DNA from 2 places in the Vibrio nigripulchritudo genome. Region 2 is predicted to be linked to the other one. Evidence: riboswitches for the same ligand, from Rfam matches in the RefSeq annotation. Region 2 holds a riboswitch; the other holds the start of a gene.
The links. A riboswitch is a leader RNA that binds a small molecule or an ion and turns the genes downstream of it on or off. The one in region 2 is predicted to bind cyclic di-GMP.
Positions count from the first base shown of each region.

Region 1 (28,057 bases), 1.7 Mb from region 2:
TTGATGCCGTTCGTGGCTTTATCACGTCTGAATTCGGCGACAAGTACCTACCTGCTAAGCCAGTTGTGTATGGCAGCAAAGAAGGGGCTCAGGAAGCGCACGAAGCGATTCGTCCTTCTAGTGTTGAAGTCACCGAAGCCGATCTTCAGGGCATGGAGAAGGACGCACACAAGCTTTACCAGTTAATCTGGAATCAGTTTGTTGCCTGTCAGATGACGCCAGCTCAGTATGACTCCACAACGTTAAGCGTGAAAGCAGCTGAATACACACTGAAAGCCAAAGGTCGAATCCTTAAGTTTGACGGTTGGACTCGTGTTCAACGCCCAATGGGTAAGAATGAAGATCAGATTCTTCCTGCGGTTCAGATTGGTGACGTACTTGATCTGGTTGCTCTTGATCCAAAGCAGCACTTCACTAAGCCGCCAGCGCGCTTTACTGAAGCGGCATTGGTTAAAGAACTTGAAAAGCGTGGCATTGGTCGTCCTTCGACTTACGCTTCTATCATTTCGACCATTCAAGATCGTGGCTATGTGAAAGTCGATCAGCGTCGTTTCTATGCCGAAAAAATGGGTGAAATCGTTACAGACCGTTTAGACGACAGTTTCAACGATCTGATGAACTACGACTTCACCGCTCGCATGGAAGAGAAGCTTGACCAGATTGCAGAAGGCGATGCGAACTGGAAAGGTGTTCTGGACAACTTCTTTAGCGATTTTACCGGTGATCTGGAAAAAGCAGAGTTGGAAGAAGATTTGGGTGGTATGAAGCCAAATCACATCGTTCTGACCGACATTGAATGCCCAACGTGTTCTCGCCCGATGGGAATCCGTACTGCTTCCACTGGTGTGTTCCTTGGCTGTTCTGGTTATGCACTGCCGCCGAAAGAGCGTTGTAAAACCACAATCAACTTGGGCGATGAAGAAGGCATCATCAATGTTCTGGAAGAAGACGTTGAAACAGCAGCCCTGCGTGCCAAGAAACGTTGTCCTAGCTGTGGAACAGCAATGGATGCGTATCTGATCGATGACAAGCGTAAAATGCATGTTTGTGGTAATAACCCGAACTGTGACGGATACATCGTTGAACACGGTGAATTCAAAGTGAAAGGTTACGACGGTCCCGTCGTTGAATGTGACAAGTGTGGTGCCGATATGGTGCTGAAGAATGGTCGCTTCGGTAAATACATGGACTGCACTCAGGAAGACTGTAAGAACACGCGTAAGATTCTGAAAAATGGTGAGGTTGCGCCACCTAAAGAAGATCCGGTTCACTTCCCAGAGCTGCCATGTGAGAACTCAGATGCTTACTTCGTGTTGCGCGACGGTGCATCTGGTCTGTTTATGGCTGCCAGTAACTTCCCGAAATCTCGTGAAACCAGAGCACCTTTGGTGGAAGAGCTGGTTCGATTTAAAGATCGTATCTCTCCAAAGTTCCAGTACCTGACGGAAGCTCCGACTCACGATCCAGATGGTCGACCAACAGTAGTGCGCTTTAGCCGTAAGTCTAAAGAAAACTATGTTCGCTCAGAAATTGATGGCAAACCTTCCGGCTGGACAGGTCTTTACATCGATGGAAAGTGGGAAATTACAGATAAGCGTAAGAAACCAAAATCGTAATTTACTGATACTAATAGTGATAAGGCAGCCAATAGGCTGCCTTTTTCTTATCATGTTTGACGAAAGTATTATCCTCGCTAACACTTATTAATAGCATGGCATATGCGAAAAACTCTCATTTTCAAAACTTAAAATAATCCCGAGATGTAATTCCATTTGCCGGTGTTAAACGTCAGTTGGATAGGAGGGAGCGGTTGAGGCTTAAAGCGAGATTATTGCTGATCACAGCAATAGGTCTGTTTCCTGCTGTCGTGCTGATTGCCGCGAATTCATGGTGGCAGTTCCTGCAGGAAAAATCTGCAGCTGCTCGCTGGGCATCGGGTGTGGCAGAGCAACTGGTGCGCGAACAGGCTCTGACGCTCGCGGAGTCGGAACGTTTCTTAAATACCATCAGCTACTCATACGAAACGTTAATGACAAACCAAGTGGACTGTCAGGATGCACTGCGCCACTGGTTACAGCTCAGCCCTTACTTTTCCAACCTGATCATTACTTCTCCAACTTCAGGACAAATTTGTCAGGCGACTGAGTTACATGAAAATGCGCAAGTGATAGTCAATCAGATTTATGTTCAGCAAGCCATAATGAATCAGAAGCTGTCTGTAGGCGAAGTGTTAACTGATCAAAAAACTCATAAACCTTTTCTGCAAGTTGCTTATCCGCTTGGGTTGTTTCACAAAGGCAGCCGTTCGGCAATAGCAGGAGAGTTGTCTTTTGACTGGTGGCAAACCAAGCTTTCGCAAATGAATATCCCTTATAAGGCGTCCATTAACTTACTGGATAGCCGTCAGGTAGTATTGGCAACTAATGGACTACTCCCTTCACAAGTGGTTAGCGACGACTCGCTACGAATTGAGAAACAACGTTCGTTACTGCCAAATGTGACCACATCTCCTCAAATTGTTATCTCACTTTCGACCCGAAGCTATTTCACTATTGTGATCGAAAACTTAGCAGGCAATATTCTATTTTTGCTCTTTGGCTATCTGCTGGCTATCGCCATTATCTGGTGGGGGTTCTCCAACACAGTGCTTAAGCCAACCTTTGAATTGCTACGTCGAAGCCGCCAGTACGTGAATGACTGCACATCTGGCAGCTCTGCAACACTCGATGAACTGTCGGGATTCTGTGAGCAATTTGATAACGTTCTGAAAGAGCAGGATGCACTCAAAAACCGCTTAATGGAGCAGGAATCCAACCTCAGTCAGGCATACAACCGCATCAATAGCTTATTGGATAACTCGCCATTTGGAGTGGTGGAGTGGGATACTCATTTACGAATCCAGCGCTGGTCTACGCTGTGCGAACAAATTTTTCAGATGAACCAAAATGAGGTGGAGGGGCGACAGATCGCTCAGCTACCGGTTCAGCTTAAGCGTCACTTATGGTCGATAGAGCCGTTTCTTAAGCTGTACCAAAACGGCAAAGACAGCAGTAAACGGATAGAGGTTGGGTATCGGGATGAAATGGGAAGCGAAAAAGTGCTTCGTTGGTGTTTTTCAGCCATATACGACGACTCAGGTGATCTATCGAGTATTTTAGGCTTGTTTGAGAATGTAACTCAGCAGGCAGAATACCAGCGAGAGATTGAATATCACGCTCGCTACGACAGCCTGACTGGCTTACCCAACCGATATTCCGCGCTTCAGCTGATTTCCGATCGGCAGTCTAAAAAGGTGGAATTTGCCGTAGCTCTGTTAGACATCAAAGGCTTTAAGCTTGTTAATGATCACTATGGGCACGAATATGGCGACATGCTGCTGGTCGAGCTCTCAGAACGCGTCAGTGGCAAAATACAGCGAGACGAAAGCTTCGCGAGGTGGGGAGGGAATGAGTTCATTTATGTGCTTCCTTATATCGATGAAGAGCGGGTCGCAAAAAGGCTAGAGGAAGTGATCACCGATATCGCGCAGCCCATATTGCTTGGTACCAGCAGTTACTCCACTCAGTTAAATTGTGGTGTTGCGCTGTCAGACCGCCCGCTCGAATCCCCTTCGGAACTGATTCGTTTTGCCGACCTTGCCATCTTCTTTGGTAAGAAAGAGAAAAATCGCACCATTAATTTTTATCAACCTTCGATGTCTGAAATTGGCAGCGCTCAGTTTGAAACTGAGAGTGAACTAAGACGTGCGATTTCAAACAATGAATTTGCTTTGGTATTTCAGCCTATCCTGAATACTGAAACACAGACCATCGAATCCGCAGAAGCCTTGGTAAGGTGGAACCATCCGCAGAAAGGACTGATTCCACCTTCACATTTTATTCCTGTGGCTGAAGATTCAGGGCTAATCCTTCAGATCGGAAACTGGGTACTGGATCAGGCAGTATCACAGCTCAAAGCCTGGGTTGACGAAGGGCTAGAGATTCGAGATATCGCCGTCAACCTGTCGGCTCTACAGATTAATGATGTAAATTTTGTCGCCAATATTAAGAACATTCTTCAGCGTTACGACCTACCTCCCCAATACCTCACATTGGAAGTCACCGAAACGTCATTATTAGCAAGTTATACTGACGTCATTGCAAAAATAGGAGAACTGAAAGCTCTGGGAATAAAAATTGCACTAGATGATTTTGGAACAGGATATTCAAGCCTCAGCTACCTGAATGAATTGCCATTAACTAAGTTGAAGATCGATCGATCTTTTGTAGCAAGAATTGATGAACCTAGAGAACCCACTGTCTTGCTGGATGCGATCATTTCTATCGCACATAACATGGGTTTAAGCGTGGTTGCAGAAGGTATCGAAACCTTAAGTCAATATGAATATCTTGAAGCGAAAAGGTGCGAATTTAGCCAGGGTTATTATTTCAGTCCACCCATAGATGCCATATCTTTTCGAGAATTGCTTGCACAAAAGTTGTGCAAGGATGCACCAGCTAAAAACAATTAGTTAACGATTAGGTTACAACGCGCAAACGTTTGCTGTTGATTGCACATTTGTTGTTACGGATCGCAAAATAATGATTGTAATTGCATATGCAATCAGTTAAAAATGAGCTCATAAAGCGCATTCCATAAAGTATAAGTATAGATGTGCGCAATTATAAAAAAATGAACAATATCAGTATTTTCGCTTGATTTGCTTGGTGGGATGAGAAATTTATCAACAAAATTCCATTCTCTTAGCTTTATCAGATCAGGCTCACCATGTGAGCGACAGTTATCTCTTCGGAGATCACCCAAAATGTTGTTTTGTGCTTTCAAGCTAGCGATGCAATGTCGTCTTGGCATATGGCTGCATGCTGTCTCAGCACATGGACGTATGCCGCGACGATTTGAGGTTCTCTCTGATTGTTCGGATTGAAAACTATAAGATATGGAGATATATAATGGCTGGTGTATTAGGAATGATTTTGGCGGGGGGAGAGGGCTCCAGATTAAGACCTCTGACAGAATCACGCAGTAAACCCTCGGTGCCATTTGGAGGAAGTTATCGTCTGATAGACTTCGCTCTGAATAATTTCGTAAATGCAGACTTAATGAGAATTTACGTTCTCACGCAGTTTAAGTCGCAATCCCTTTACCTTCACATGAAAAAAGGCTGGAACTTGTCGGGGATTACTGACAGGTTTATCGACCCGATTCCTGCGCAAATGCGCGACGGAAAACGCTGGTACGAAGGAACAGCAGACGCCATCTATCAGAACATTCGCTTTATAGAGCTTGCGCAGCCAGATCAGGTGTGCATCTTTGGCTCGGATCACATCTACAAAATGGACATCCGACAAATGTTGGATTTCCACAAGCGAATGGAAGCGAAGCTTACGGTTTCTGCTCTTCGTATGCCACTTAAAGAAGCATCGCAATTTGGCGTGATTGAAGTGGATAAAAACGGGAAGATGATTGGTTTCCAAGAAAAGCCGGAAAACCCTAAACCTATCCCGGGTAGCCCAGATGAAGCGCTGGTCTCTATGGGGAATTACATTTTTGAAGCCGATGCTCTAGGAAAAGAACTACGCGAAGATGCCGATAATGGTTCTTCAAGCCATGATTTTGGCAAAGACATCATTCCAAAAATGTTCCCGGCGGGTGAGGTTTACGTTTATGATTTCTCAACCAACAAAATTAACGGTGAGCGTGCCACCGCTTATTGGCGTGATGTCGGAACTATTGATTCTTACTGGGCGGCACATATGGATTTGCTGGACAAAGATCCGGAGTTCTCTCTCTACAACCGTAGTTGGCCGCTTCATACCTACTACCCGCCATTACCACCCGCAACTTTTGTCGATAGTAACGACGACTGCCGAGTTCGGGTGAATGACAGCTTAGTGTCGGGGGGCAGCTACATTCAGGGGTCATCTATCCATAAATCGGTGTTAGGATATCGAAGCAACGTTGCCAGCGGCTCCGTTATCAGCGAATCGATTCTGTTAGGTGATGTAAAAATTGGTGCGGGCTGTAAAATACGCCGAACCATTATTGATAAAGATGTCGAGATTGCACCGGGAACCGTCATTGGTGAAGACTTAGAATTGGATTCTCAACGTTTTCATGTCTCACCGGAAGGCATTGTCGTCATCAAGAAAGGAACAAAAGTTGGGTTCTAAGATGGATCACATGAATATCTGGTTTACGGTTTCTGAAGCGGAAGGTTTGGTAAAAAGCGGCGGTTTAGCCGATGTAGCAAAAGCGCTGCCTAAAGCTCTGCAAACATTGGGACACGATGTATCTATCGCCATTCCAGGGTATCGGACGTTGCCAGGGCGGGAAGAGGCAGAGGTGGTACTGACTACAGAGCTTGATTTCTGGCCTCATGTTAAATATCAGGTTAAGAAGTTAGATCTGGATGGGGTTCCCGTTTTTGCGGTTGAATGTCATCAGTATTTTGATAGAAGTGAACTGTACGCTGAGTCGAATCAGGCATACCCTGATAACGGTGAGCGTTTTGGATTCTTTGCTTCTGCGTGCCTTGATATGCTGCCCAAGCTAGGCATAAAACCAGATATTGTCCATGCCAATGACTGGCATACAGGGCTTGTGCCTTTTCTTCTAAAAACCCGTTACGAACACGATGAACGCTTTCAATCTATTCGAAGCGTTTTAACGGTTCATAACGCGATTTTTAAAGGGATTTACTCCTACCACGACTTGGAAATTATTCCGGAACTTAACCTGTCTGGTTTGGAAAACATCCAGTACGGACAAGATCACATCAGCATGCTTAGAGCCGGTGTGGCATATGCCGATAAGGTGAATGCGGTTAGCCCTAATTATGCAGCGGAGCTCATGACTGCCCTGGGTTCTCATGGGATGGTGGATGACTTTGTTCATCGCAGTGCCGACCTATACGGAATACTGAATGGCTGTGATTACAGTGAATGGGATCCAAGAACTGACAGATATCTGGAGTATCACTACGAGGCTAGTGCCTCTAGCATTGCTGAAGGAAAACAGCTCAACAAACGCCAGCTTCAAAATGAAGTGGGGCTTCCTGTAAATCAGAATCTTCCTGTTTTTGGAATGGTTTGCCGTTTGACACATCAGAAAGGTTTTCACTATCTGCTGCCAATACTTGAACAGTTTCTGCTGAATGATGCTCAAGTAGTGATTGTTGGAACGGGAGAGCCACAGGTTGCAGCCAAGTTGCATGAGATAGCTCGTCGCTTCCCCAACAAACTCGCGTTTATTGAAGCATACAATAATCGCCTGGCGCACTTGGTGGAGGCTGGGGCAGATTTCTTCCTTATGCCTTCTGAATTTGAAGCTTGTGGTCTGAATCAGATCTACAGTATGGCTTATGGTACGTTGCCAATCGTTCGAGAGGTCGGGGGACTGAAAGACACGGTAACGGACTATGATACCGATAGGGTCAGCGCAACCGGGTTTGGTTTTTTGGAGCCTACACCGGAAGCCTTACTCATAGCAATGCAGCGGGCACTCATATTCTATCTTCAGCAACCTGAAGAGATGCTCAGAGTACAGCTCAATGCAATGAATACCGAGTTTAGTTGGGACGCATCCGCCAAAGAATACGTCAATATGTATCAGGCAGCCTTACTTCATTAAAAAAGTCAAAATAACGTTAAGCCTCCTTACGGGAGGCTTTTTCTTATCTTAAGTCTATAAAATTACTATACTTTCATTTGTTCACATAACAAATCATGATTGATGAAGCTTGATGAATACTGCTTAAACCACATATTTGTTCAGAGTGTGGTAAGCTTTTAGATAATAAAATAAGAAAGTTTCAAAAATATTGTTAAGCGATGTCTAACTCATTGTTATTTCATAAGGTATATACCCACCCAACCAGCTCTGAATGGGTGGTTTTTGTTCATGGTGCTGGTGGCAGTTCTTCGATTTGGTTCAAGCAAATCAAGGCATACAAGCAGCATTTCAACCTATTACTCATCGACTTGAGAGGTCATGGCAAGTCCAATAACCTGTTTCAGGGGTTGATGAAAAAGAGCTATACCTTCAAAGATATCTGTCAGGATATTCTTCAGGTATTGGATCATCTTAAGATTCAGTCCGCGCATTTTGTCGGAATGTCATTGGGCACCATCATTGTCCGAAATCTTGCTGAAATGGCATCAGAAAGAGTGTCTACCATGGTGATGGGAGGCGCTGTAACGCGTTTTGACATCCGTTCTCAGGTGTTGGTGAAGGTAGGGGACTGGAGCAAGCATATCATCCCGTATATGTGGTTATACAGCTTGTTTGCCTATATCGTAATGCCTCAACGAAACCAGAAAGAATCTCGGCACCTGTTTGTCCGCGAAGCTAAGAAGTTGTGCCAGAAAGAATTTAAGCGTTGGTATACCTTGTCGGCAGACGTTAACCCACTGATGAAGTATTTCCGTGAGAAGGAGCTTCCTATTCCGACTCTTTATCTGATGGGTGACAAAGACTATATGTTCTTAAGACCGGTCAAAGAGATGGTCAAAGTACATAAGCAGAGCGCACTGATTGAAATCCCAGATTGTGGGCATGTGTGTAACGTAGAAAAGCCGGACATTTTTAACGAAGAGTCGATAGAGTTTATTCGTCAACATTCTCGCTGACCTGATAGCCGCACTTCCAGCAGGCACCAAACTGCGCTTCAATCCACTCATCACACTCAGGGCAGCACCAGTTGGGCTGCTCTCTGTTCTCCGATTGGTTTAGATAAGCATCGACTATGGTTTTTGCCTTGTCGTACTGGTATTCGTTTAATAACCAGATATAGGGTTCTGTATCGGAACCAAAAGGCAACTCACCCTGTAGACCAAACAAACCTTCTCCTCGTACTTCCACATCTACCCCTTGCGCTTTTAGCAATTCGCAAACAATGTGGGCTTCTGTAGGCAGCGAGGCAGAGTACAACTTCATAATGATTCCTATTTGGTTTGGTCGAATGACCTGGAGTTATATTAAGTATGACAGGAGTCTAGAGAGTGTGGTTTGTTGCTCTGCACCAAACTGTGAATTGCAGCAATAAAAAAGCCTCCGAGAGGAGGCTTTTTTACAAAGGTTACTTAGCTCAGACGCTTCATCAATTCATCTCGCCTGTCTTGAGGAATGACAGACCAATGAGTTCCTTTGATAGCACCTTCAAGTGCCCATAGAAGCTCAAGCCCCACATCACTAGAATGTGTTTGCTTGATGGCTTTATAAGCTTCTACTGAACCATAATCCTGCAATTCTTGAACAGAGGATATACCTGCTTTTTTAAGCATTCGTTCAGTGCCCAAACGCAGGTTTGGCAGATCTTTAAGGCGAGTGGGTTTAGTCTCGGCTTGCTTCTGCTTTTCAGTTCTCGCAACTTTGAGTGCTTGCGATGCTTTTTCGATGATGTCGTCAGTATTTTCCCAGCTGATTTCTGGGAGGGCAAAATACTTGGTGACGACCGGGAATCCACGCTTTTTGTAAACGTAAGGCTTTAGACCTTGTTGCTCGAACTTTTGAGCACTTTTTGAGTCAGCTCTGATATGTAACGTGTTTTGAACTACTAAGGCGAACATAGTGTCGTCGGCAAAAATGCCAAAACCACCAAACATTGAACGTGATTTAATCGTCCCTAATGGTTCAAATAGCTTCAATGAGTTTTTAAGTATTGGTTTATCCATGCTGTACTGTCTCGGCTAAAGAAGTTATGCCACTACTAAGTTCAGGTCCGAGAAAAAATAGCAAAGTGATGCAGCCAGATGTCAGAGTTCGGTTAACTCTGGAAAAGAAGTATGCATATTTGCCATCGGCAACCCCGCTACCATTTGGATTTTTTATACATCCATTTAGGCCGGAAGCTTTGCGTCCCACTTTTTCAAATGGTTTGCCCTGTGCGTGACAGTAAAATCATAGAGAAAAAATTGAACAAGAATCACATCGAGATGCCTCTAGTGTGATCTTAATCCAAAAAATAAATGCATAGATATAAATATTGTTTCTTATTTGACCAAAAACGCAAAAAGCCTGGATTATAACCAGGCTTTATTAGAATTAACTAAATCAATTTAACTTTTTAACAGAACTTCGCTCTATGATCTCCGGATGCATTTCGAAGATTCTCTTATCATGCTCTTTGTCTTTGATTCGCTGAAGTAAGATTTCAAATGCGGTTTTCCCGACACGACGTTTTGGCTGGTGAACGGTAGTCAGGGGAGGGGAGAAATACCCAGACAGTTCAATGTTGTCGTAACCGATGATTGATATGTCATCAGGAACACGCAAACCATTCTCCTGCAAACGGCTAATCACACCTAGTGCCATAAGGTCGTTAAAACAGAACACAGCAGTTGGGCGTTTGTCCATTGCTAGGATCTTGTCTGCTGCGATAACGGCTGTGTCACACTCAAAGTTACCCACAAGAATTCGTTCTTGGTTGAACTCCACGCCAAATTCATTCAGTGCGCGTTTGTAACCTTCAACACGCTCGATACACGCCACCTTTTCTTCGTGACCAGTTAAACAAGCAATGTCAGTGTGACCATTTTCGAGCAAATACTTGGTTGCCAGATAGCCCCCTTCTTCGGAGTTATCAATAATCTTATCAGCCTGAGAACTTTCAGGACCCCAGTCCATGATGACCTTAGGAATAGAGGCATGTGCATCCAGCATTTCGCGAAGATCTTCAGTCAGATCAGAACACATGACTAAGATGCCATCGACGCGTTTTTCTGCCAGCATACGGATGTAGTCGCGTTGCTTTTCGTAGATACCACCAGTGTTACATAAAATGAGTGTGTAGCCTTGTCGGTAACAGTAGCTTTCTACACCATCAACAACCTCGGCAAAAAACGGGTTGCTTGATTGTGTAACCAACATTCCTATCGTTCGTGTGGTATTGCATTTTAGGCTTCGCGCTACTGCACTTGGTGCGTAGTTCAGTTCATCGACTGCTTTTTTTACTTTTTCTTGTGTGGCTTCAGCGACAAAGCGAGTTTTGTTAATAACGTGGGATACCGTTGTAGTCGATACTCCGGCTAGTCGTGCGACATCTTTAATTGTGGCCATAAAACAAATATCCTGTAGAGCCTGGCTGAGAGGTAAAATCAAAATTCAGCGGGCGGATTTTAATTGTATTATTTAAATTCGGCTAAAAACACAAAAACCGCTATTAAAACAGCGGCTTAGGTTAAACATTTCAGCGATTTCATATTTTATCGTTTGCGATCACGATCTTAGTCTTTAATTCGGCATTAGACAATGGACGGATTCGTAAAAATTTATACCAAGTGTCACATTTATGAAGATAACGAATTCGAATTAAGCAACTAGGTTTATATCTCATGTATTATCACCAAATATCTCGCAGTGGCTTTGGTATACCTATTCTCCAGCTATGTAATCGCAGTCCAATCGGATGAAGTCTATTAAAAGCTGAGAAACAGAGGCATAGAAACCAAAGTCATCATACTTTTGACAGTTTTCATTAAACTGTGGCAGCCATGTCATAAGATGTGTTTCAATAAAATCTTTCTGTTCCAACAGTGCTTTTTCAAGCGCTTCTTCATTGAGAATTTCGTTTGATTTAACAATCAAATTACCTAGGAAATCTAATTGAATTGCAAGGTGATCGGCAGGCTCTTTGAACCCTTCCATCATCGCGATGTTTTTTTCAAGCAATAGCGCTTCCATCTGTCTGGTTGGTTCGCCATTTAACAGACCTGAGTGGTAAATGGATGCGTAGGGCAGTGCCGCGTGCTTATCGGTGGTCAGGAACAACCCACAAAAATCAGCCGCAAGCTCCAGCCTTGCATCTTCGCGGTCTTGCAGTTTATTCAACGCTTCGATCAAGCGTGTAGCTGCTGAGTTGAGCGCACTGTTTTCTGCCAAGCCACCAATAAAACCCCGAATTTCAGCAGTTTGATATTTCGCAAGTTCTTCATCACTCATCTCACGAGCAAATAAACTCGATAGCCACCAATATATTTCCGCTCGCTTCTCATTGAATAATTTGGTTTCTTGCATGGCGTTAACACTCCGGACGAAATAGATGACGCAATTTTAACGGATAAAAATGAACAGAACTATTCCAAAGAATGGCGAAAAATGAAAGGAAATAGAGGATTGTTAACAGGAACGGATAGGTTGTTTTGAATCAATAAAAGTTAGGAAATTAACTCGATTTTAGTGAATTCGCTAGAAATGTAACGATTTGTGAATAGAATATAAAGAGTCGCAAATAAACTGTGGCGAGTTTGTCTTTTTTTCAATTATAACGACGAACAAATTAAACCTTATAAATACAAAAGAAAGTGGTGTAAATGAGCTATCACGTATTAGTCGTAGAAGACGATGTGGTTACCCGAAGTAAATTGGTGGGATATTTCCAGAATGAAGGCTATCAGGTGAGTGAAGCTGAAAGTGGAGAACAAATGCGTTCTGCACTGACAGAAAACTCGGTTGATTTGGTCATGCTGGACATCAACCTACCAGGTGAAGACGGGCTGATGCTAACTCGTGAACTACGTAGCCAATCTGATATAGGGATCATTCTCGTCACAGGACGCACGGATAGCATTGATAAAATCGTTGGGCTCGAAATGGGTGCTGATGATTATGTGACAAAACCTTTTGAATTACGCGAGCTGTTGGTTCGAGTGAAGAACCTATTGTGGAGAATTTCTGCAGCGCGACATGTACCAGCACGAGCCGATCAGAAAGAAGAATCTGGTCAGCTCATTCGATTTGGTGAATGGACATTCGACATTCAACGTCGGGCGTTGAGCAAAAATGGTGAGCCTGTAAAACTCACTAAAGCAGAGTATGAATTACTGGTTGCTTTGTCTTCTCATCCTAACAAGGTGTTAAGTCGTGAACGTATTTTGAATATGATCAGTCATCGAGTTGATGCACCAAATGATCGTACGATAGATGTTCTGATCAGAAGAATGAGAGCCAAAATGGAATTCGACCCGAAGAACCCACAAATCTTTGTGACGGTTCACGGAGAAGGTTACATGTTTGCTGGGGACTAAGTTCGAACGTTCAATATGATAAACAAAAAAACCGAGGTTAAAGCCTCGGTTTTTTAATTTCATAATTTCAAAGCACTTAGGATGCTTCGTTTAACTGAGCATTTGAGTTGGTTGCAAAATCACGAAGGGTTTGCCACCAAAGCCCTAAACGCTCATGCCAATAGGTTTCGGTCCATTCTAGGTACTTAGCTTGTGGTCGGTATTTGTTCCAAGGCAACATCGCACCGTTGGAAGCTAGGAAATTGGTTGGGGCAGGGGTGGGGTCCATACCTGCATCATGAAATTCACGCAATGCTCGCGTCATATGGCTGGCAGATGTCACCAGAACGAGCTTCTTATTATTAACGAATACCGAGGCTTGTCTGGCTTCTTCCCAAGTGTCTTTTGCTGTTTCCAGTAAGATAATATCGGGCTTGGCAACGCCAAGAGCGAGTGCGACCTTAGCCATCATACGTGCATTGCTGATTTCAGACCCACCAGCATAGCCAGATAAAATGAGCTTCGCTCCGGGGTACATGCGTAAAATACGAATACCCTCTGAAAGCCTCATTAATGCCGTACGGCTCAATTCTGAAGTTGGAGGAATATCATCATCAACAACATGTCCGCTTCCCAATACCATGACATAATCAATGGTTCCTTCAACGGGTAAAAATCCTTTGTGTTGGCGCTCCATGGGCATCAGTAAACTGCTGGCAACAGGTTGGAAAGAGGAGAGAAAAATACCAGCAAAAGATAAGAAAATAAGAAAACAGCCTGTACCGCGTTTCAACGTGAACATGACCAACAATAACCCTACCACCCCAATTATCAAAAAGCCTGGGAGCGGCATCAGCAGCGCAGAAAACACTTTTTTCAGCTCAAACATACTTAAATAGCCCGAAAAATCATCACTTGATTATGAAAAAGGCGATGAAGCCTTTATTACTTCTTATCCTGTGACAGAATAAGCGGCACGAATAGCCATAATAACCTAAGCCACAGTGACAGAAGATCGTAATTTCGACGATATTGCCCACAAATTCGCAAAAAATATCTACGGATCCGAGAAAGGTGATATACGTCAAACCATTGTTTGGGAAGATTTAATTGTAGCATTAAGTGAGCTCAATGATGAAAGCCGCCGATTAAAAATCCTTGATGCAGGCGGTGGTCTTGGGCAAATGTCGCAAAAAATTGCCCAACGCGGACACGATGTCACACTCTGTGATCTATCTTCTGAAATGCTAAAACTGGCTAGGGCAGACATTGAAAAACACGGTTTGCTTTCCCAATATCAGCTAGTTCACTCTCCAGTTCAAGAAATTGAACAGCACCTCACAGAGAAAGTTGATATGGTGCTTTTCCATGCGGTCATGGAGTGGTTAGGAGACCCAAAAACAGCGCTTGAAAAAGTGCTTGAACAAATCAAACCGGGTGGAATTGGCTCTATCATGTTCTACAACCACCATGGTTTGGTGTTAAAAAACGTGATTTGCGGCAATATTCCTCACATTTTAGAAGGAATGCCGCACAGAAAACGCTTTAAACTTCAGCCTCAAAAAGGTTTGAAGCCGGAAGAGGTCTATCAGTGGATAGAAGACGCCGGATTTGAAATATGTGGTAAATCGGGTATTCGCTCCTTCCACGACTACATAGGTAATATGGAGTACATGGGCGATTATCAATTTGAAGATGTACTGGCACTTGAAAGACAACTGTGTCGTCAGGAGCCTTACCTTTCTTTAGGACGCTACATCCACGTATGGGCGAAAAGAAAGGCACAATAACAGGATGAACAATGAGTAATGTAACTCTAGATGTTGTAGAGCAACCAATCGATGAATTGGTTGGCTGGGTAAAACAACACGATTTCTCATTGAACTTGTCTACTGAACGTCTGGCTTTTCTAATTGCGTTAGCCGTTTTAAGTAACGAGAGATTTGATGAAGAGCTGGGTGAAGGAGAATTGCACGACGCGTTCTCGATTGTCACCCGCTTATTTGAAGACACGGGGGAAGCCTCAGCATTTCGAGCGAACAACGCCATTAATGAAATGGTTAAACAAAAGTTGCTAAGCCGTTTTACAAGTGAAATGACTGAGGGAGCGAGTATTTATCGCTTGTCACCTTTAGCGGTGGGAATTACGGACTACTACGTACGCCATCGTGAATTTTCTAAGCTTCGGCTGTCCATTCAGCTGTCTATGGTGGCGGATGAAATGGAAAAAGCCATTGCCGCTGCCAAAGAAGGCGGAACGCCGGGTCACTGGAAGAAAAACGTATACGGAGTGCTTAAGTACTCCGTAGGGGAGATCTTTGACCAAATTGACCTAAACCAGCGCGTAATGGACGAACAACAGCAATCGGTGAAAGACCAGATTGCTGAACTGCTAAACCAAGACTGGCGCGATGCCATCAACAGTTGTGAAGCCTTGTTGAGTGAAACGTCCGACACCCTGAAAGAGCTGCAAGACACCCTGCAAGCGGCAGGTGACGAGATGCAGACTCAGCTTCTTGATATTCAGGAACTGGTGTACGGGCAAGACGAACTGGAATTCGTCGAGGAAGCGCTTTTCGGTCTTCAGATGAAATTAGACCGCATCATCAGTTGGGGTCAGCAAGCCATCGACCTGTGGATTGGTTATGACCGCCACGTGCACAAATTCATCCGTACAGCCATTGATATGGATAAAAATCGCGCCTTTAGCCAAAGGCTGCGTCAATCCGTCAATGAGTACTTTGATGCACCATGGATGCTGACTTACGCCGATGCCGAAAGGCTTCGAGACATGCGTGATGAAGCGCTTGTGCTGCGTGACGATGAAGTCATGGGGCAAGTGCCATTGGACGTGGAATACGAAGAATTTGAACAAGTGAACGATGAGTTATCGGAGCGCATCAGTGACATGCTTCGAGTTCACAAAGAGCAGGGGGCACCGATTGATCTCGGTATCGTACTGAAAGACTACCTGTCTACTCACCCGCAGACTCATCACTTTGATTTAGCCAGAATCGTTGTCGACCAAGCCGTGCGCTTAGGTTATTCCGAATCCGATTATCAAGCGATTCAGCCAGACTGGCAGGCAATTAACGATTTTGGTGCGAAGGTACAAGCAAATGTCATCGATAAATACTGAAGAATATATGCCAGAGAAACTGGCAAAAGCGATTTCTAACCCGCTATTTCCTGCTTTAGACAGCGCACTGCGTGCTGGGCGCCATATCTCCTCTGAGGACTTGGATAACCACGCTTTACTAAGCGATTTTGAAACCGAGTTGGCGTTGTTTTACCAACGTTACAACACCGAACTGGTGAAAGCGCCGGAAGGCTTTTTCTACCTTCGCCCACGTTCCACATCTTTGATCGGTCGAAGCGTCTTGTCTGAACTCGACATGCTGGTGGGGAAAGTGTTGTGCTTCCTTTATCTCAGCCCAGAGCGTTTGGCACACGAAGGCATCTTCACCAATCAAGAGCTTTATGACGAGCTGATTTCCCTCGCTGATGAGAAAAAGCTGATGAAGCTGGTTACCAACCGTGCGACGGGTTCGGACCTGGACAAAGAAAAACTGTTTGAAAAAGTTCGTACATCACTGCGTCGGTTGCGCCGCCTAGGGATGATTATCCCAATTGGAGAAAACGGTAAATTCCGAATCAGTGAAGCCGTATTCCGCTTCGGTGCAGATGTGCGAGTTGGCGACGACATTCGCGAAGCACAACTGCGTTTGATCCGTGATGGTGAAGCCGTAGTGCACCAACAAGAGCCTAGCCAGGTCAGCTTGCTAGAAGAACCTGAAGAAGAACAACAAGAATTAGAAGGTGAAGCATGATTGAAAGAGGTAAATATCAATCACTAAGCATGATCAACTGGAACGGTTTCTTTGCCCGTACCTTTGATATTGATGAGCTTGTTACAACCTTATCTGGGGGTAACGGTGCCGGTAAGTCGACCACCATGGCGGCATTCATCACTGCACTTATTCCAGACCAAAGCTTGCTTCACTTCCGAAATACAACCGAAGCCGGCAGTTCGCAAGCCTCTCGTGACAAAGGGTTATACGGTAAGCTTCAGCCAGGTGCCTGTTACTCCGTGCTTGACGTGGTGAACTCACGTAATCAACGTTTGTTGTTCGCCGTTAAGCTACAGCAAGTAGCGGGTCGCGATAAAAAAGTCGACATCAAGCCATTCGTGATTCAAGGCTTACCAAGTTATGTCAAACCTACCGACATTCTCATTGAGTCGGTTTCCGACAAGCACGCTCGCGTTCGCCAAATTAATGAAGTGAAAGAAACCGCTCTGGCACACGAAGGTGTCCAGTTCAAAGCGTTTTCTTCTGTGGTTGAATACCATTCACAAATGTTTGAATTCGGTGTGTTGCCGAAGAAATTGCGTAACAGTGGCGACCGCTCTAAATTCTACCGTTTGATCGAAGCATCGTTGTATGGCGGTATTTCCAGTGCCATCACTCGCTCATTGCGTGACTACCTATTGCCGCAAAATGGTGGGGTGAAAAAAGCCTTCCAAGACATGGAGTCGGCACTTCGCGAAAACCGCATGACGCTAGAAGCGATCAAAACAACTCAAGCCGATCGTGACTTGTTCAAGCACTTGATCACCGAATCGACTAACTACGTTGCCGCAGACTACATGCGCCACGCTAACGACCGCCGCAATAAGCTTGAGTCCACCATGTCATTTCGTGCGGAGTTGTTTGGCTCTCGCGAGAAGCTGATTGAACACAATAATCTTCTTAACCGCGTGCAAGAAGAGCTGGAAATGCTCGTCGAGCAAGAAAGCGGTCTGGAACAAGATCACCAAGCGGCGTCTGACCATCTTCAACTCGTGCAGAATGCACTGCGCCAGCAAGAAAAGATTGAACGCTACCAAGAAGACTTGGAGGAGCTCAGCGAGCGCCTTGAAGAGCAAATCATGGTCGTGGAAGAAGCGCAGGAGCGTTTGAGCGAAGCGGAAGAGCAGGCACACATTTCTGAAGAAGAAGTGGATAGCTTGAAAACGCAGTTAGCGGATTACCAACAAGCGCTGGACGTTCAACAAACCCGCGCTCTGCAATACCAGCAGGCGGTAAAAGCGTTAGACAAAGCGCGTGAGCTCGCAAGCTTTGAAGGGTTAACTGCTGACAACGCGGCAACACTGTTGAGCGAGTTGAAGCAGTCTGAACAAGACAAAACCACAGCACTTCTTTCTGTTAAGCACAAATTGGATATGTCATCTGCGGCGGCAGAACAGTTTGATTTGGCATACAAATTGGTGAAAAGCATTGCGGGTGATGTTGAACGTACGCAAGCCGCAGACGTGGCAAAAGCGAGTTTGCAAAAAGCGCGCGACAATCAGCATCTGCTTCAAAACGAAGCGCAATGGCAAGCACAGTATCGCGATTTAGAACGCAGCCTTAACCAGCAGCGTGTAGCAAAACTGAGTGTTGACGAATATCACAAGCAGCACAATGTTGCTTTGGATGGCGAAGTCACTCTGGAACAAGAGCGTGAACGTCATAGCGCAACGGTAGAATCGGTTGAACACGACCAAGAAGTGCTTCGCGAGCAACGCAGTGAATTACGCCGTAAAGAGCAAGACGCTGATGCGGAAATCAAGAAGTACGAAGCCATTGCACCTACATGGATTGCTGCAAATGATGCGCTTGAGAAACTGAAAGAGCAATCAGAAGCTGATTTATACGACAGCCAGGCGGTTATGTCGGAAATGCAGCAAGTCCTTGAGCGTGAAAAAGCGCAGTCAATGGCAAAAGACAAGCTGAATGAGCGCCGTACCCAATTGGATCAAGAGATTGAACGCTTGGCATCACCGGGTGGTTCCAACGACCCTCGTCTCAAAGGTCTGGCGGACACCTTAGGTGGTGTACTGCTTTCTGAGATTTATGACGACATTACCATTGATGATGCGCCTTATTTCAGTGCGATGTACGGTCCTGCTCGTCACGCAATTGTCGTGTCTGACTTGTCGGGCATTAAAGAAAAACTGGTGGAATTGGATGATTGCCCTGAAGATCTTTACATCATAGAAGGTGATGTGGATGCGTTTGATGACAGCTCCATCAATGCCGATGAACTTGAAGGTGCGGTATGCGTGCAACTGAATGATCGTCAGTTGCGTTATTCCCGATTCCCAGAGATCCCTTTGTTTGGTCGTGCTGCGCGCGAACAACGTCTGTCGTTGCTCCGTGAAGAGCGCGATGAAGTGGTAGAGAATCACGCCAAAGCTGCGTTCGATTCGCAAAAGCTTCAGCGCCTATACCAAGGTTTCAACGAATTCGTCGCGAAGCACATCTCTGTCGCGTTTGAATCCGACCCAGAGCAAGCACTGCAAGTGGCTCGAGATCAGCGCAATCAGATTGCGCGTCAGTTGTCTGACCTAGAAAGCCGTGAACAGCAGCAACGCAGTCAATTGAGTGCTTCCAAGCAGGCGTTGTCGTTACTGGATAAACTCGCGCCAATGATGGGCGTTGTTGAAGACGAAACACTGGCGGATCGCCATCAGGAACTGGAAGAAAAGCTGTCACACTTAAGTGAAGCGAAACACTTCCAAAGCATGCATGGCAAAGCAGCCGAGCAGCTTGAAAAAGTAGCGAACGCGCTGGAGGCAGATCCAGAGCAGTTTGATGCTCTGAAAGCCGAATACGATGCAGCAGATGCAGAGCTACAAGCGCTGAAAACCACGATCTTTGCACTGGCTGATCTGGTCGAACGCCGTCATCACTTCGGCTACTCCGATTCAGTTGAATTGCTGAACAAGAGCAGTGAACTGAGTGAACAGCTGAAATCTAAGTTGGTGGAAGCCGAACGCGCGCGTACTCGTCATCGTGAATCGTCTAAGCAAGCTCAGCAGCAACTTAGCCAATACAACCAGGTGCTGGCGTCACTCAAGAGTTCGCATCAGGCGAAAACAGAAACCATGCAAGAATTCCGCGCTGAACTTCAAGAGTTTGGTGTGAATGCCGATGTGGGTGCCGAAGAGCGTGCTCGCAACCGCCGCGATGAATTGCAAGAGCGTTTGCACGCTTCTCGCAACCGTAAGAGCGAGTTTGAGCGTACTATTACCTCTACTGAGCTGGAAATGAAAGCTCTGGCGAAACGACTGAAGAAGGTTCAAAAGGAATATATTGAACTTCGTACCTTTGTGGTGGCTGCGAAAGCTGGCTGGTGTTCAGTACTTCGTCTGGCGCGTGAAAATGATGTTGAGCGTCGTTTACATCGTCGTGAACTGGCTTACATGACGGCTGATGAACTACGCTCTATGTCGGATAAGTCATTGGGTGCGCTGCGTTTAGCGGTAGCAGACAACGAAGATCTGCGTGATGCACTTCGAGCGTCGGAAGACAATGCTCGCCCAGAGAAGAAGGTTCTTTTCTACATCGCGGTGTATCAGCACCTGCGTGAACGTATCCGTCAGGACATCATTCGTACTGATGACCCGGTTGAAGCAATCGAAGAGATGGAAGTGGAACTGGCTCGCTTAACGGAAGAGCTCACTCAACGTGAAAACCGTCTGGCAATCAGTTCTGAGTCTGTTGCGGCAATCATCAAGAAGACCATTCAGCGAGAGCAAAACCGCATTCGAATGTTGAACCAAGGCTTGTCCAATATCTCGTTTGGTCAGGTGAAAGGGGTTCGCTTGAATGTCAACGTGCGCGAGAGCCATGAGGTACTTCTAAACGGGTTAGCCACTCAGCAAGAACAGCACAAAGATCTGTTTGAGAGCAACCGCTTTACCTTCTCCGAAGCGATGGCGAAATTGTTCCAGCGCGTGAACCCACATATCGATATGGGTCAGCGTTCTCCTCAAGTGCTCGGTGAAGAGTTACTCGATTACCGTAACTACTTAGAGTTGAGTGTGGAAGTCAACCGAGGCTCAGACGGTTGGTTGCAGGCAGAGTCCGGTGCGTTGTCTACTGGTGAGGCGATTGGTACGGGTCAGTCGATTCTTCTTATGGTGGTTCAAAGCTGGGAAGAGGAGTCACGCCGCTTGCGCAGCAAAGACATTGTTCCTTGTCGCTTGTTGTTCCTGGATGAAGCGGCACGACTGGATGCTAAGTCTATTTCAACGCTCTTTGAACTGTGTGACCGATTAGACATGCAATTGCTGATCGCGGCACCTGAGAACATCAGCCCAGAAAAAGGCACAACCTATAAACTGGTGCGTAAGGTGTTCAAAGACCATGAGCACGTGCATGTGGTTGGTTTACGTGGCTTTGGCAATACGCCAAAAAACAGTGATGTAGCACAGGAAGCGCTAGAAGAAGCAGATTTAGTCGACTAGCTTCCAAGCTGTCGCAACCAAGGTTAATTCCGCTTAATAACGCCTCCATTCAGGGGGCGTTTTTTTGCTCTGTACTCAAACAAAGTCAGGATGTAGGATTCAAAACTCTATCTTCAGGTTACTTGGGCATAGTTATAAGCGCATCTCAATATCGGACAGTTTTATGAAAAGGAAATCGCTAACGGGTCAACTCAGTGATATCGATCTACGCCTACTGCGTATTTTTCGTTGTGTCGTGGAATCAGGCGGGTTTTCGGCAGCAGAAGTTGCGTTAAACATCAGCCGCGCTGCGATCAGTGCAGCAATGGCAGATCTAGAGATACGATTAGGCTTTAAGCTTTGCCACCGTGGGAGGTCGGGTTTTTCGATGACAGATGAAGGGCAGCAGGTTTACCAGTACACCCTTCAATTACTGGCATCGTTGGAAGAATTCAAAACTCAGATCAATACTTTGCATTCGAGTCTCGTTGGTGAACTAAACATTGGTATCACGGATAACATGGTATCGATGACGGAAATGCGTATAACCAACGCTCTTGCGGAGCTAAAGAAAGCGGGACCAGACGTCACCATTAACATTCGAATGATCCCACCGAATGACGTCGAAAAAGGAGTTTTGGACGGCACTTTACACGTTGGAATGATCCCACATATCCGCACATTATCTGGGCTTCAATATGAGCCTTTGTATGACGAGACGTCACTGCTTTATTGCGGTTCAGGACACCCGTTATTTTCCGAGACTGTTCAATCGGTTGATCTCACTGAATGGGACGCGATAGTCCCAGCTTATGCGCAAACGCCAAAAATTCAGTCGTTGTATAACACAATGAAAAGTGCAGCCACGGCGACAGACAGGGAAGGCATCGCGTTTCTTTTACTTACTGGACAATACTTGGGCTATCTGCCTGATCACTTTGCTCAAAGGTGGGTCGATGATGGCGTGATGAAAGCCATCTTACCTAAGCAATATGGTTACTCTCAGCCTTTCGCCTCCATTACACGTAAAGAGCGTCGAGCAAACTTAGTGTTGGAAACGTTTTTGTCTGCCCTTAACCAGGTCAACAAACCCTAGCGTATTTTCCGAAGTGGCTTATTTGGTTAACGCTTTCCATTTATATGATGGTTTGCTTGTGTTAGAAATAAAGGCTGTTTGAGCAATAGTTGAATTTCATGGTTTCAGGTACGATTTCGAGAATTTTTTCCGATCAGGTTTTGGCTTATCTTCGCACCCTAGATGAAGAGGTTTCTGATGACCTATTACCAGAACCAGGAGAAGCTGTTCAATACTTAGAAGACGGTAGCTATCTTTATCTGAGTGACTTCTATCAGTTTCTGAATCGGGTGGAAACTTTGACGGGAAATCCAGATTTTGGCTGGGATATCTATAAAGATTTCGATTTTCGTAACATGGGCATTATGGGGTATGCGATTGTCAATTCGACTCGTCTCAAAGACGCCATATCAGTCACTTGTGACTACGTACAATTGGTGCAAAGCCACACAGAGGTTTTTCTAAGGCCTAGCCTCCATCACCCTGACTGCATGGATTTGTGTTACCGCGTGAATTCTGAAGGCTTAGCGTCGACGCATGATACCCATATGTCTTTAGGCTTTTTTATCCGCCTCATACAATACTTATGTAATCCAGATTGGAGTCCAGTACTCATTGGCTTAACACACAGTGAGCGAAAACAAAACATCAGCGAGAAGACTCAGTCTTTGCTTCTGGCAGAGCAGCCATTCAATTTTGTCACGATAGAAAACCACATTCTGGAAGCGCAGATTGCCGCATCGGATCAGCGTTTGTATGACATTATGTGTAGCAATTTGAATGAAAAAATTGACCAGCAGTCTGAAACACTGTCTTTTTTCCAGGAACTGGAAGATGTCATCTTTCAACTGCTATCCGACGAAGAGTGCGGAATTGATAAAGCCGCTGAGCACATGTGCATGAGCCGTCGTACACTTCAGCGCAGGTTAGCGGATCACGATGTGAGCTTTTCCTATCTAGTGGACAATGTGCGTCGTCATTTTGCGTGTCAGTTGTTACATGAAGCCAGCATTTCAATGATCGATATCGCCTTAACTTTAGGGTATTCGGAGCTTGCTGCGTTCAACAGAGCGTTCAAACGCTGGCATGGAATTACCCCTACGCAATATCGCGAGTTATTTTTTCCGAAGTAGCGGCTTTCATTAAGTTGTTCTTCTCTCTTTTGGCCTCATACGCAGAACGTTTACTCTTGAATCGCCGTAAATTTCCCACGTGCCACTAAGTTGTCACTTCAAGTCAATACAGCGGCTTCTTACCCTTTTATCTTAATTTGAGTTGTTAACAAGTTGTGAATTTCACAATTGTTCTTGGATATTCAAATTAAGAGAAGGTTTCATGGCAGTAACTCGTTCCAATTCCAAAACCCCACATCATTCTTCAGCCCCTCGTGCTCGAGACTTGGGCATTCCATTCGAAGGCGAAACCGCCACCTTTAATGCCATTACCGATGTAAAAGGGGTGGAAGTTGGGTACACCACCTTGATCGACCCGTTGAAAAAAATGTGTACGGGTGTGACCGCCATTCTTCCTAGAGGGAAAAGTAAATCCCCAAGCCCTGTCTGGGCTGGTCAGTATGACCTGAATGGGAACGGAGAAATGACAGGCACCCACTGGATCAACGAAGCCGGCTATTTTCTCGGTCCTGTCTGTATTACGAATACGCACTCTGTCGGTATGGTGCACCATGGCGCGACCCGATGGATGATGGACACGTACGATACGCACTTCAAAGATGGTCACGCCTGGGCAATGCCCGTTGTGGCAGAGACTTACGATGGCTTTATGAATGATATTACGGCTCAGTTTGTCACTGAATCGGATGTGCTTGAAGCAATCAGCCGAGCCCAGTCTGGTTCAATAGAAGAAGGCAATGTGGGTGGTGGAACGGGTATGCAAACTTACGAATTTAAAGGCGGTTCGGGAACGTCATCTCGCTTGGTTCGTATACCCGGGCATGAATTTGTCGTGGGTGTTTTCGTTCAGTCCAATTTTGGTTTAAGGCACGAGTTTAACGTGGCTGGTGTACCCGTAGGGCAATATTTAAATGAAAATTGTCCGATTCTTCAAGCGATGGACAGCGATGCAAGAGACACAGGCTCCATCGTTGTAACCATAGCAACAGACGCCCCGTTACTGCCTTTGCAACTCCAGAGCCTGGCGAAGCGGGCAGCGATAGGGTTAGGCAGAACGGGTACATCTGGTGGTCACTACTCTGGCGATATCTTTCTTGCATTTTCTACAGCAAACGACAATGGCATGTCGTTCAGTTGCGGTACGGTTTCTAATGCAGTTCTGCCCTTAGAGCATGTGAATGAACATTATTTAGATGAATTCTACATGGCAACGGTTCAAGCCGTGGAAGAAGCGATTTTGAATGCCATGGTGGCAGCAAAAACGACATTAAGCGTGAAACCCAAAGGATTGGTGTTTGATGAAATTGACCATCAAAAGTTACGTTCGCTTCTCAAGAAGCATAACCGTTTAGTTGATAGACCCTAAAACCAATACACATTTATCTGTCAAAGGACTGAAGAGAGAAGTGCAATGAATAATTCGATACAACACCCCAATTTACTGTCCATCATGATGCTTGCATGTGCGGGAGTATTGCCTGCTTTTGTGTTTCTCGTCGCCCCTGTCTTCGTCGGTGGGTTGGTTGAAACGGGAATGGCGGTTGAACAAGCCGGTTTTTTACTGTCAGCAGAGCTAGGAGGCTTTGCCGTAGGTGGGCTAATAGCGACGCTGTGTTTGAAAAATATCCAATGGACAAGAATCGTATTTGTTGCGTTATGGATAATGATTTCTGGGAATCTTGCCAGTGCGTATTTGTCCGACAGTCATGAAAGCAGCTATGAGGTGCTGATGTGGGTGCGAGTGATGTGTGGATTAGGGAGCGGAAGTTTGGCTGCCATTATTAACATTGCGCTGAGTAAGGCTCAGAATAGCGATCGAGCATTTGCGTATCTGTTGTTTGCACAACTCTCTTTTAGTGCGCTTGGCATATACTTTTTCCCTAATGTCATTTCCTCCGTTGGAAGCGTCAATGTCATATTTTATGTGCTCGCAGGATTATGTGTGTTGGTGTTTGCTACGTCACCGATATGGACTCGGAAGCTGTCTATTTCAATCTCGTCTGTTACGTCATCTTCTGATACGTCGTCGACGCGCAATATCGTGATTCTGCTCTCTGTTTGCACCATGTTCTTCTTCTACGCTGGCGAAAATGCGGTGTGGGCGTTTTTAGAGATCATTGCCGAAGAAGGTGGCATTGCAAACAGTGAGATTGGAGCATTGCTTGGGACGATAGGCTTAGCTGGTCTTGCAGGTGCTGCTTGCGCCGTGGTTCAAGCTGAAAAATTAGGTCGATTGTTTCCCATTGTGCTGACCATCGGCATTCAAGTTGTTGTTGTCTTACTTTTACAAGGCAGCCTGGAGACCATGCCCTTCTTGTACCTCGCTTCAATATTTAACTTTCTTTGGAATTATTGTGCTCCGTATTTGTTTGCTGTAGTTGCAGATTCAGACTCATCAGGTCGAGCGGTGGCACTTAGCATCCCTGCATTAGGTGCAGGGTTAACAGCGGGTCCTTTAGTTGTGGGGGTACTGCTACCAAGCTTCGGTTTATCTATCGTCAATACTATAGCAATTGTCGCTCTTGTATTGAGCGCGATTGCGGTACTGCCATTGATACGTAATTCAGAGGCTTTTAAAGCAGAAACAGTGAGCTAAGGGCTCCAAACATCATAGAGATAACCATCGCTTCAACTCAGATATTGAAAAATCTGGTGTAATGAAAATCTGGGCACCCTGACGTTTTATTCAAAAGACGTTAGGGTGCTTTTTTATAGGGTGAAGGAGGTTTTTTGCGTAATTAAAAGGTTAACTTAGCGTAACTAACTCTGTATTTAAGTTGCCTAATTTGAACATTACATTGGAGGAATTGTGTAACTAATAAGGCGATCAGAATATGGAAGTTCAGTCTTCTCACAGCAACTCCTTAACCTCTTATACCAGCAGGTTAACCAAGACACAGTTGGACGCGCACTGGATGGCATTTACAGGGAACCGAGAGTTCAAAAGTGCGCCCAGAATCATCCAGTCTGCAAACGGTCGATATTATACCGATGATAAAGGACGCAAGATCTTTGATGGTCTATCGGGTTTATGGACCTGCGGATTGGGGCATTGTCATCCACGCATTGCAGAAGCGATATCAAAGCAGGCAGCTACGCTTGATTATTCTCCGGCCTTTCAATTTGGTCATCCAAAAGCCTTTGAGCTGGCAGAACGTATCGCCTCGCTGATGCCACAAGATTTAAACCGAGTTTTCTTTACAGGATCCGGGTCAGAATCGGTTGATACTGCGCTGAAGATAGCGCGAGCGTATTGGAAGAAACGCGGTAAAGCCAGTAAGACAAAGTTGATTGGACGTGCCAAGGGTTACCACGGCGTGAATTATGGTGGAATCAGTGTTGGTGGTATTGGCGCTAACCGAAGCCTCTATGGAGAAGGGCTGGCGAGTGATCACCTTTCTCATACCTTGTTGGAGAAGAACTTATTTTCCAAAGGGCTACCAGAAGCTGGAGCTTCATTGGCGGATGAACTTGAAGAAAAAGTACTGTTGCATGGCGCAGATAACATAGCTGCTGTGATAGTAGAGCCCATTGCTGGGAGTGCTGGTGTACTACCGCCCCCAAAAGGGTATTTGTCTCGCTTAAGAGACTTATGCACCAAGCACGACATCTTACTGATTTTTGATGAAGTAATTACCGGTTTTGGACGAATGGGAGCAAACAGCGCCGCGGAGCTCTTTGGAGTCAAACCCGATTTAATGACGATCGCCAAGCAGCTCACGAATGGTGCTATTCCAATGGGAGCAGTGGTCGCATCTCAGCCTATTTACGACACATTCATGGAAACGGGTGGGTCGGAGTATTTACTGGAATTACCCCATGGCTACACCTATTCAGCACACCCAATTGCGTGTGCTGCCGCATTGGCGGCATTAGACCTGATTGAGCAAGAGGGTGTGATATCTCAAGTGCGTGATCTATCGCCACTCTTCGAGCAGAAAGTCCACAGCCTTCACTCTCATGACTCCGTACTCGATATTCGAAATTTTGGTCTGGCAGCCGGTCTCACGTTCTTAGCCAAAGAAGCACAACCACTGCTACGACCATACCAGATAGCCATGTCCTGTTGGCAAAAGGGTTTTTACATACGTTATGGCGGCGACACAGTTCAGCTTGGTGTGCCATTTCAAACAACTGAAAAAGAACTCGACGCATTAATTAATGCGTTGGGTGAAGCGATAGAAGAAGCAAAGGATTAAAACATGGAAACGATAGGGCATTGGATAAATGGAAGATATGTACAATCACAGGGGCGAGAGCTGGGGGTATATAACCCCGCACACGGAGAAATACGAAGAAATGTGCAGTTGGCCGAACGAGGCACGGTCGAAGATGCGATTCTCGCGGCACAAGCGGCGTTCCAAAGCTGGCGAGACACCCCAGCAACCAAAAGAGCAAGAGTCATGTTCCGCTTTAAGCAGCTGGTGGAAGAAAATTTAGAGCGATTGACTCATTTAATTGGAGAGGAGCATGGTAAAACCGTCAGTGATGCGATGGGGGGAACTTCAGCGCGGGCTGGAAAATATTGAATTTGCATGTGGCATTGCAGATGCCTTAAAAGGCGAACACAGTA
Region 1 is NZ_AP027049.1:1,416,490-1,444,546, forward strand. It holds gene topA (type I DNA topoisomerase) at 1-1,616, shown strand, start outside; gene QMG91_RS06725 (EAL domain-containing protein) at 1,811-4,510, shown strand; gene glgC (glucose-1-phosphate adenylyltransferase) at 4,950-6,170, shown strand; gene glgA (glycogen synthase GlgA) at 6,172-7,629, shown strand; gene QMG91_RS06740 (alpha/beta fold hydrolase) at 7,830-8,627, shown strand; gene QMG91_RS06745 (putative signal transducing protein) at 8,605-8,934, opposite strand; gene QMG91_RS06750 (TfoX/Sxy family DNA transformation protein) at 9,081-9,671, opposite strand; cyclic di-GMP riboswitch class I at 9,796-9,889, opposite strand; gene purR (HTH-type transcriptional repressor PurR) at 10,051-11,055, opposite strand; gene torD (molecular chaperone TorD) at 11,371-12,012, opposite strand; gene torR (two-component system response regulator TorR) at 12,309-13,022, shown strand; gene elyC (envelope biogenesis factor ElyC) at 13,099-13,890, opposite strand; gene cmoM (tRNA uridine 5-oxyacetic acid(34) methyltransferase CmoM) at 14,006-14,791, shown strand; gene mukF (chromosome partition protein MukF) at 14,803-16,140, shown strand; gene mukE (chromosome partition protein MukE) at 16,121-16,831, shown strand; gene mukB (chromosome partition protein MukB) at 16,828-21,297, shown strand; gene QMG91_RS06795 (LysR family transcriptional regulator) at 21,461-22,372, shown strand; gene QMG91_RS06800 (AraC family transcriptional regulator) at 22,471-23,484, shown strand; gene QMG91_RS06805 (DmpA family aminopeptidase) at 23,687-24,850, shown strand; gene QMG91_RS06810 (MFS transporter) at 24,896-26,080, shown strand; gene QMG91_RS06815 (omega-aminotransferase AptA) at 26,319-27,683, shown strand; partial or broken gene QMG91_RS06820 (CoA-acylating methylmalonate-semialdehyde dehydrogenase) at 27,687-28,057, shown strand, end outside.
Region 1: another riboswitch for cyclic di-GMP. It lies ahead of QMG91_RS06750 (TfoX/Sxy family DNA transformation protein); the one in region 2 lies ahead of QMG91_RS14115 (hypothetical protein).

Region 2 (3,310 bases):
AATATACTCGGTGTCTTAAAGTCGTAGAGTCGTTCTCCTTAATAAGAAATATGTCGTCGCTTAGGTAAGACCCAATAAAAAACGCCACTGGAATTCCAGTGGCGCTTTAGGCAGTTGTTTTTTAAAACAGGATTAGTTGATCTTCATTGCACGAATGTCGAAACCGTCGCTGTTTGCATCGTATCCCGCCTGAGATGAAGGAATCAGGTGAGTACGGTCAACAAAGCGTACTTCTGTCAGTAGACAGTTGTCGTAAGCTGAGTCGTTAAACAGTTTGTCGATCTTCTTGTTAGTGATCAGGTAGTTGTTTTCCAGTTCGGTTTCAACCACTTCCCAACGGCTTGCGCGGATACCATTCTCAACACAAGACAGTTTCACTTTGATCAGACCTTGCTCTGCGTAACGCTCGTAATCCCAGTTGTTTGCTGTGTACTCATCCAGAGTCAGACGCTTGTCTTTGATCGGACAACCTGCAAACTTACCGTTATTCGCTAGCTTGAATGTGATGATACCTTCACGACCAACACCGTAGAAATTCTTATGATGAAGAATGTTGGCAGGGTCGTAGCGCCAAGGTTCAGCAGTCAGACGGAAACCAGCATTATCAACCACAACGTTGCCTAGTGACTCATCCACTTCAAGGTTACAGCTGATTTCTTCTGGCGCAGGCTCACCACCGTTCAGACAGTTAAGCAACTCTGGGCTGCCAGCTGGGAATAGCAGTTCACACTGTTCTTTGTTCGGGTTCACTTTTGTGACGTGAGTACGTACTTTGTTCACCAGAATACCGTAAGAATCAGGCAGACCTTTATCCGCTAGAGCAACGGCAGTGTGGAAACGGTCCGCTTTGAATTTGATGCGTGCAACGTAGAAACCGTGGCTGTCGCGATGTGCAGACGGAGCGGCTGGCAAGCTAACACGATGACCATCAAAGCTGGCGTTTGAACCACCATCCAGTTTCGCAGAAAGAATGTCACCACGAACCCATACAGCCAGGTCACGGTATACATTGCTTGCGTTGTTGTGGTAGTTACGTTTTGTGTAACGGATTTCTACTTCGTACTCAGACCCAGGTGTTGTTGGGATGAAAGTACGTAGGTTAACAGTAGACGCATTGTTTTGTGGGTAAGACAATCCGTAACGTTTACCACCAACGTAAATCGCTGGGTTGTGTTTCTTACAATGGTAAGTGTCTGAGTCTAGCTCAGTCAGGTAGTGTTTCTTCTGTTCCCACCATGGAAGCGGGCTGCCGAAGTTGTATGTTTTGTGTTTGCCCACTTCTGCGCGAGCTTCACAAACGTTGTCCACCAAGCGGCGGATCTCATCAACACCAATGCTGTTACGTAGCTCATCAAACTGGCTGGCACCAAGCATCTTTCTTAATGTGTTCCAAGTCCAACGAACTTCGAACAAGATTTTTTGACTGCTTGTTGTATACGCCGCTTTGTTACTTGGCGAGAGAGTTTGGTTTGGAGAAAGGTCGACAGTCGCCCAGTAGTGACCTACCTGATTTGAATAGCTTTTGAAGTCTTGAACGTATTCTTCAGGTTGTAATTGATTGTTGTCGATAACAGAGGCTGGAACAAATGCCTGAGCCTGTGCGGTTGCTAGTGTGACTATACCTGCAACTAAAAATTTCAGTTTCATTACTCTAAATCCTTTGTGTTTTTGTCTCGGTAAAAACACTCAGCAATGCAGCCTACCTAAATTGAACGTCCTAAAGTTAAACTAGGTACTGTCATTTTGCGCCCCCACTTCTCAATGGGTTTGCCCTAAGAGTCGCGGTAGAATACATGATCTTCGTTCAGAAAAAATGCACGATCGTCAGCATTCTCAAATATGCTACTCATATCTTATATAAGAGAGCGCTCATGTATAACAAAGAGGTATATACATCAGGAAAAGGAACTGCATAACTCCGGGGTTGGAGGAGATTGAGTTATGCAGTTCAACCTAAGGTACTCAGACCCTAAGACTTCTAATCTTCGATGCGGACGTTACGAATTTCGTAGCCGTCGCTGTTTGCGTCATATCCAGGTTGGTCTTCTGGAATGGTGTGAGTTCTGTCCACAAAGCGGATAGCACGGAGCAAGCAAGATTGATAGTTGTCGTCGTTAAACACTTTATCGATTTTCTTAGCCGTGATAAGCAGGTTATCAGGGTGATCCGTCTCAAGCGTTTCCCAACGTGCCACGCGTAGGTTGTTCTCATCCAGACACGCCAGTCTTACCTGAACCCATCCTTGTTCCGCGTAACGCTCGTAATCCCAGTTATTGCCTGTGAACTCTTCTAATTTTAGTGTCTTGCCGTAAATAGGACAGCCAGAAAATTGACCATTGTTCGCCAATCTCAAGGTTGAGATTCCAGCCTTACCAACACTGTAGTAGTTTTTCGCGTGGAACAGGTTGTTTGGATCGTAACGCCATGGCTCACTTTCGATTCGGTAACCTTCTCTGTTGACCTTGAAGTTGCCAAGCGTTTCATCAATTTCAAGATTACAGCTCAGGATGCTAGGCGTTTCTTCGCCACCAGAAGTCAGACACTTTTTCAAACCGCCACTGTTTGGTGGGAAGAAAAGTTCACATGTTTCTTTGAACGGATTTTCTTCGGTAACCTCGGTCTGGATTTCGTTAATCAAAAGACCGTAGGAATCTGGGTGACCGCTGTCTGCCAGAGCAACAGGCGTGTAGAAGCGGTTAGCCGTAAAGCTGATGGTTGCAACATTAAATCCGTCTTCCTGGTTTGCATCACTGACTGATGGGTTAGCAGGTAAGCGGACACGTTGCCCAGTAAACGCAATATCACCAAGACCTTCCAACGAAGCTTCTTCCAGCGCACCACGAACCCAGACGTTCATGTTGCGATAAGCTTGGTTTGCGTTGATACCAAAGCGACTGTAGTTGTAGTTACGCTTGTGGTATTTGATGGTCAATGTGTATTTGGAACCTGGAGTTGTTGGTACAAAAGTGCGCATATTCACAGTTGAAGATTTCTGCGGATATGAAAGTGGGTAAACAACGCCATTTACGGTAATTTTTGGATTGTTGCGATTACAGTGATAAATGTCAGAATCCATCTCTGCTACGTAACCACCAACGGAAGGGGCGCCATAGTTGTAAGTACGCTGAGTACCAACTTCTACTCGTGCTTCACATTGCTCATCAATAAGTTCGCGAAGCTTCTGAACGCCAATTTCTTTTCTTAATTTGTTAAATGCGGGCTTACCAAGCATTCGACGCATGGTGTTCCAGGTCCAACGCACTTCAAACAGAAGTTCGTCGCTGGCATTGGTGTAAGCCGCTTTATCTGA
Region 2 is NZ_AP027049.1:3,079,482-3,082,791, reverse strand. It holds gene QMG91_RS14115 (hypothetical protein) at 133-1,647, opposite strand; cyclic di-GMP riboswitch class I at 1,686-1,782, opposite strand; gene QMG91_RS14110 (hypothetical protein) at 1,979-3,310, opposite strand, start outside.